3 regions of the Nocardiopsis mangrovi genome follow, and region 3 is predicted to be linked to each of the others. Evidence: riboswitches for the same ligand, from Rfam matches in the RefSeq annotation. Region 3 holds a riboswitch; each other region holds the start of a gene.
What was found. A riboswitch is a leader RNA that binds a small molecule or an ion and turns the genes downstream of it on or off. The one in region 3 is predicted to bind S-adenosylmethionine.
Positions count from the first base shown of each region.

Region 1 (2,250 bases), on a different contig from region 3:
TGCCATTTGACCCTCCCCAGGGTAGTGTTCAGACCTAAACGCAATATAACATTTAGATCTGAACGTAGGCCCTCCATGCCGAACGACCACCACCTGGACCCCGACGACCCCATCGACGCCGTCTCACTGGCGTGGCTGCGCGAACGCCCGGGGACACCCGTGACGAGCATCGGGATCGCCACGCGGATCCGGCACGCCGCCAAGCTGCTGGGCGAGGAGCGAAGACGCGTCCTCGCCGCAGCGGGGGCCGACCCCGCCACCCTCGACCTGCTCGGCGCCCTGCGGCGCAGCGGCCCCCCGTACCGGCTGACCACCCGCGACCTCGCCGAGCGCACCCTGGTGACCCCCGGGGCGATCTCCCAGCGCATCGCGCGCGCCGAGCGCGACGGCCTGGTCGAGCGCAGCCCCCGGGGCGACGGCTCCCGCGCGGTCGACGTCGCCCTCACCCCCGCCGGGCACGACACGGTCGAGCGCCTGGTGGACCGGGTCCTCGGCCGCGAATCCGAACTCGTCGCCGGGCTCCCCCCCGGCGACCGCGCCGCACTCGACGGCCTCCTGCGCACACTCCTGCGCGACCTGAACGCACAGCTGGACACGGAGAGCCCCAGCCGGGTGGCGACCGGCGGCTGAGCGCCGCCGGAGCCCGCTCCGGCCGGCTCCGCGCGGGTGTCAGCGGACGTCGTAGACGGTGGTGGCGACGCCTCCGGCGATGAGGGTGCGGTCGATGAGCGGCTGGATCCGGTCCCACGTCCCCCCGGCGAGCCCGCAGCCGATGCGCGGCATGTGGACCGAGGCGCCCAGCTCCACGGCGTGGCCGGTGAGCGCGGCGAGGCAGGTCTCGACCGCTTCGTAGCGGATGGGCGGGCCTTTGCCGCCGGCCTTGATGCCGTGCTGCCCCACCATGTTGGCCACCCAGGCGTCGGGGCGCACCCGCACCAGCTGGACGGCGCCGAGGCCGAAGTCGTTGGCGGCGCGCTCCCGGTGCCAGCGCCGGTACTCGCGCTCGGGTTCGGGCCACCTGCGGGAGACGGCGAGGACGAAGCCCTTGCCCCAGCCGCCGAGGTCGTTGCAGATGTGGGCGATGACCTTGGGGCCCTTGGCCTGGGGCGCGGTCGCGTCGCCTCGGACGACGCGGAAGAGGGCGGCTGCCATGCCGGCAGCCTATCGCCGGGGGTGGGCCGGGACCGGAATCACCGGGAACGGGCCCGGAACCGGCCGATGACCGCAATTCCTACCAAACTTGTCGTATTTATCACCTTCTACCCCCTTGTCCGCGTTTGACGAGATCGTTTACCTTCTTCGCAGGTCAAGAGTGCCAGCGCGAAGATCCGGCTTGCTGGCCGGCAACCTCCTGCACGGCGGGGTGCCTCCGGAGTTACGACCCGGCTGCGGGAACGCGGCATGCGTGCACGATCGGGGCACCCCGGACCGTCCGGTCCGCCGCCCCGCCCGGCTCCTGCCCGCCGTCCCGCCGCCACCGGCACGACGAGAAAGCGGAGACAGTGAGCAGCGCGCACAGCACCGATGCCGCGGCGGACGCCGCCCCCGACACCGTGGGCGGCCTGGCCCGCCTCGGCGCCGCCGTCGAGGCGGCCCGCCACGCCAAGCCCGGCTTCCCCCGCGAGGCACAGGCCGCCTACGACGCGCTGTTCACCGTCCCGGGCCCGGTCGCGGCGCCGGTGCGCAGGGGCCTCGCCGCCCTCGCCGCCCGCCGGCACGGCGCCGCCGACGTGGCCGCCCACCACGCCGGCGCGGGCGCCGACCCCGCTCTCTTCGCCGACGAAGCACCGGACGACCCCGCGCTGCGCGCCGCGGTCGAGCACGTCGACCTGCTGACCACCTCCCCCGCCCTCGTGCGGCGTGCGGACACCGACCGGCTCGCGGCGGCCGGCTGGACCCCCGACGAGACCGTCGTGATCGCGCAGACCGCGGCGTTCACCGCGTTCCTGGTCCGGCTGGTGCACGGCCTGCGCCTGATCGACGGCACCGCCGAACCCGCCACCGCCCCGCTGGAGCGCGCGACGCCGGCGCGCGGCCGGACCAAGAGCACCGCGACCACGTCCGCCAACGGCGGCGCGCGCCCGGTCGCCTACACCCAGGAGCTGCTGTCGTGGACCCCGTGGGTCCCGCCCGTTGCATCCGATGACCTCACCGACGAGCAGAGGGAGGCGTTCGCGGGCAAGACCAACGACGCCTACTTCCGGCTGCTGTCGCGCGCCCCCGGGCTGCTGCGGGCGCGCACGGCGGTCG
Region 1 is NZ_JBHSFQ010000016.1:128,682-130,931, reverse strand. It holds gene ACFO4E_RS17195 (SDR family NAD(P)-dependent oxidoreductase) at 1-6, opposite strand, end outside; gene ACFO4E_RS17190 (MarR family winged helix-turn-helix transcriptional regulator) at 76-630, shown strand; gene ACFO4E_RS17185 (macro domain-containing protein) at 670-1,152, opposite strand; SAM riboswitch class IV at 1,305-1,412, shown strand; gene ACFO4E_RS17180 (peroxidase-related enzyme) at 1,503-2,250, shown strand, end outside.
Region 1: another riboswitch for S-adenosylmethionine. It lies ahead of ACFO4E_RS17180 (peroxidase-related enzyme); the one in region 3 lies ahead of ACFO4E_RS06440 (aminotransferase class V-fold PLP-dependent enzyme).

Region 2 (2,250 bases), on a different contig from region 3:
GGCCGTTCCCTCGGCCGGGACCCCTCCGCGCTGCGGGGCCGGGTCGTTCAGGCGGGCTCGGCGGAGTCCGCCGGGGCCGGTCCCGCGAGCGGGTCCCCGGTCTCGGCGTCGCCCGGCGGCGCCGGGGCCGGCACGGCGCCGGCGCCGGTCACGCGCAGGGCGACGTCGCGCAGCTTGGTGTTGGTCTGCATGGAGGCCCGCTTGAGGACGTCGAACGCCTCGGCGTCGCTGAGCCGGTGGCGCTCCATCAGGATGCCGACCGCCGCCCCGATGTCGTGCCGGGTCGCCAGGCCCGCGCGGACGGCGGCCTCGCGCTCGGCGGAGGCGATGGCGACGGCGGCGTGCGAGGCGAACACCCACCCCCTCTCCTGGGCGGCGGCGTCAAAGGCGGCGGTCCGCGTGGCGTACATGTTCAGCGAACCCAGCGACCCGTCGTGGGTGAACAGCTCGAACCCCATCATCGAGCCGATCCCCAGGGCCAGCGCCGGCGCCCGGTAGGCGGGCCACCGGTCCTCCCGTGCCATGTCGTCGACGCGGACGGCGCGCTCCCCGCGCGCGGCGGCCAGGCAGGGGCCCTCGTCACAGTCGAACTGGGCCCGGTCGGCGGCACGGGCGAGCTCCCCGGTGGCCGCGGCGGTACACAACGCGCGGCCGGGCCGGTCGGCCATGAGGATCCCGGCCTCCTCGCATCCGTCGAGCGTGTGCACGGCCAGCCGGACGATCGCGTCCAGGACGTCGCGGACGGAGTCCTCGGAGAGCAGGTCGCGCGCCATCTCGGCGAAGACGCGGGGGTGGTCGCGCGCCGGCGTCTCGTTCGCGGGATCGTGCACGGCCTCGGCTCCTCGGCTGCCCTCGCCCGCGGGTGGGGCGAACCTGGCGCCCCGACTACCCACGACCCCGCCCGGTACTCGCGGCCGGGCGGCCGCCTCCGCGGGGCCGTCCTGGCGCGCCGCGATGCGCGCGGGTCGCCCCTGTGACACCCTGCGGTCGAATGATCTCCGCAGTTCGGACCCTGTACCCCGGTGCCGGAGCGGCGCTGCGGGGGACGGGGGAGGCGGGCGGGCGCCGGCCGAACCAGGGCGGAGTGTGCGACAGGGCACCCGACCTCCAAGAGTGGAAATGTCGGGATTCTCTGTTATGTTGATCTTCGTCACGAGTTCCAGCGACAAGCCCCGGCTGGCTGGACGGCAACCCTCCTCCGCGGCGGGGTGCCCCGGGTGAGGACATGGCCGTGGCCGGTGCCGAAGGCATCGGCGGCAAGCGCGGAGCCCCGCCACCGGCAGCGGGCCCCGACCCCCGGCGCAGGGCGCTTGCCGCCGCTGCCCCCGGCCGCCGAGAAGTACAGGCGAAGGGACGCCCGATGCAATCCACGACTCGACGCAGGGTCGCACTCACCTCCGGCGCGGCGACGTCCGCGCTGCTCCTGCTGGCCACGACCGCCTGTGGCGGCGTGGACACCTCCGGCGGCGGCGGGGGCGGCGACGAGATCACCGTCACCGCGTTCGCCGGCGAGTGGGGCAGCCTGTTCGAGGAGTCCTTCGTCGCACCGTTCGAGGAGGAGACCGGCATCACGGTGAACGTGGTCACCGGTGCCGACGCCGACTGGCTCACCCGGCTGCGCGCCGCCAAGGGGGAGAACCCGCCCTTCGACGTCGTGGCGCTCACCTCGGAGACCTTCCACCAGGCGGTCAACAACGACGTTCTCGAACCGCTGGACACCACCCGCCTGGAGCACTGGTCCCAGCTCGACCCCGTTCTGGTGGAGCAGTCCACCGTCGAGGGCTCCGCCTACGGGGCGCCGCTGACCACGGGGTCGCTGGGGCTGCTGTACCGCACGGACGAGATCGACGAGGCCCCGCAGGACTGGACCGACATCTTCAACGAGGAGTACTGCGGCCACATCGCGCTCCCGCCGCTGACCTACAACGCCGGCCTCCAGTTCTTCTCCGCCCTCGTCGCGCAGAACGGCGGCACGCTCTCGGAGCCCGACGCCGTCGACCGCGCCTTCGAGGACCTGGAGAAGCTGAAGGACTGCGTCTCGGCCTACCCGGCCGACGCCGGGACCGTGGCCACCACGATCCAGAACGGCGACGCCTGGATCGTGCCGTTCTGGGACGGGCGCGCCTTCGCGATGGAGGCCGAGGGGCAGCCGATCGGGTTCAGCTACCCGACCTCCGGCGCGGTGGGCGCCCTGACCTCCTACTACATCCCGGCCGGCAGTGAGAACACCGACGCCGCCTACCGGTTCCT
Region 2 is NZ_JBHSFQ010000021.1:2,308-4,557, forward strand. It holds gene ACFO4E_RS19790 (GAF and ANTAR domain-containing protein) at 48-830, opposite strand; SAM riboswitch class IV at 1,149-1,269, shown strand; gene ACFO4E_RS19795 (ABC transporter substrate-binding protein) at 1,361-2,250, shown strand, end outside.
Region 2: another riboswitch for S-adenosylmethionine. It lies ahead of ACFO4E_RS19795 (ABC transporter substrate-binding protein); the one in region 3 lies ahead of ACFO4E_RS06440 (aminotransferase class V-fold PLP-dependent enzyme).

Region 3 (2,250 bases):
CAGCCCCAGGCTCGCCCGCACCGCCTGGGCGTGTCCCTCGGGCAGCAGGCAGCGCGTGAGCAGGTGCGCGCAGAACAGGCCGTCGCGTACCCCGATGCCGTACTCCGCCGACAGCGCCGCCGCGAGGAGGTCGCTGGGCAGCCCGTCGACGACGAAGGACACGATGCCCACGCGCGGGTGGCCGGCGTCCCACAGGCTCAGATCGCGCACCGCCGGAACGGCGGCCAGCCCGGCCCGCAGCCGGTCCAGGAGCGCCTGCTCGCGGGCGTGCAGGGCCTCCTGCCCGGCCGCGGTCAGCGCGTCGCAGGCCGCGGCCAGGGCGACCGCCCCCAGCACGTTGGGGCTGCCGGCCTCGTGCCGGGCCGGCAGGTCGTTCCAGCGGACGTCGTCCTCGGTGACGTTGCCGGTCGCGCCGCCGCCGGCGAGGTAGGGGGTGGCGGCCTGGAGCCAGTCGGTGCGCCCGGCCAGCACCCCGGCGCCGAAGGGGGCATAGAGCTTGTGCCCGGAGAAGGCGACGTAGTCGGCGCCGGTGTCCTCCAGGCTGAACCGCCGGTGGGGGACGAGCTGGGCGGCGTCGACCGCGATGCGCGCGCCTGCGGCGTGGGCGACGGCGGTCAGCTCCTCGACCGGCCAGATCTCGCCGGTCACGTTGGAGGCCGCGGTGACGCACAGCAGGCGCGGCCCCTCCGGCGCCGACCGCAGTGCCTCCCGTGCCGCCTCGACGGCCGCGGCCGGGCTCTCGGGCAGCGGCAGCCGCACGACGCGCCCGGCCCTGCTGCCGCGGTGCTGCCAAGGCAGCAGGCTCGCGTGGTGCTCGCCGGCGAACACCACGACGGTGCACTGGTCGGGGATGGAGCGGGCCAGCAGGTTGAGGGCGTCGGTGGTGCCGCGGACGAACACCACCGCGTCGTTGTCCCGGGCGCCGAGGAAGGCCGCCACCGTGCGCCGAGCGCGCTCGTAGGCCGCCGTGCTGACCTGGGAGTGGAACCCGGCGCCCCGGTGCACGCTGGCGTAGTAGGGCAGGGCGTCGCCGAGCACGTCGCGCACAGCGGTCAGACACGGGGCGCTGGCGGCGTAGTCGAAGTTGGCGTAGTCGACCTCTTCGCCGGTTACCAGCGGGATACGCACGCCGGCCCCGACTACGGCGAGGCCGGCGGTGGGGAGGGGATCGATGGTCGGGTTTTCGGCGACGGCAGTCATGGTGGCACCTCCAGGGCCCTCAGGGACCCCGGGAGGAGCGCACAGCAGCACTGCGGCTCCGGACCGGACGGGGTCCGCGCTTGCCTGACACGGTTACGAAGCGGTCGTGTCTCGACCTGGTCCTCACCCGGGGCACCCCACCGCGGAAGGAGGGTTGCCGGCCAGCAAGCCGGGGCTTGACGCTGGCGCTCATGACCTGCGGTGGACTATATCGCACCCGCCCGGAACCCACGCAACCCGGGCACCCGGGACCCCCGATCGAGCGTGCCTGTGGGCCCTGGAGGCGCCCCGCAGGCCGAGCGGGAGGCGCCGCGGGGCGGATCGGCGGGGGGAATTGACAATGGGCGGAGCCCATCGGTGATACTGGCCTCGTCTGCCCTCCCGCTGAGGACGCCCGGCTCTTCCCGGCCGCCCTGCCAGGCGCGAGACTCCAGCACACCGGAGTTTCACGCTGCCCAATGGAGGGGGACCCGTGCGCCGTCCCGATCGCACATCCGAGCTCTTGCAGGACCCCGATGTGGTCCTCGTCTCCGGCTACGCCCGGCTTCCCGACGGCGTGGCCAGCCACGCGCAGTACGAGCGCCTGGGCGTGGTCCTCGCGGTGAAGCTGTCCGACGGCCGCATCGTCGCCGCCGACACCACGCTGCTCACCGACCTCGCCAAGGACTTCTTCCGCGCCCTGGTCGAGGGGCTCTCGGTGACCTCCGACCTCGCCGAGATCGTCGAGCGCGTGCAGACCCGCTACGCCGGGCAGTCGGGCGCCGCCCTCACCACCGCGCTCCGCCGCTGCCTGGAGACCTACCACCAGCTGCGCGAAGGGGCCGCCGCACCCGCGGACCGGCCCTGACGCGCCACACCGGCTCACAACCGACCCCCAGCGGAGACGAGGAGCGCACAGGTGGAGACGACGAACGACGACGCGGCGGGCGGCGGCGCGGTGCCCCCGTCCGGCACGCCCCCGCCGCTGGCGGGGGTCCGGGTCACCGACCTGTCCCGGGTCCTGGCCGGGCCGTACGCGACCATGCTGCTGGCCGACATGGGCGCCGAGGT
Region 3 is NZ_JBHSFQ010000004.1:153,209-155,458, forward strand. It holds gene ACFO4E_RS06440 (aminotransferase class V-fold PLP-dependent enzyme) at 1-1,200, opposite strand, end outside; SAM riboswitch class IV at 1,272-1,397, opposite strand; gene ACFO4E_RS06445 (DUF3870 domain-containing protein) at 1,673-2,047, shown strand; gene ACFO4E_RS06450 (CaiB/BaiF CoA transferase family protein) at 2,099-2,250, shown strand, end outside.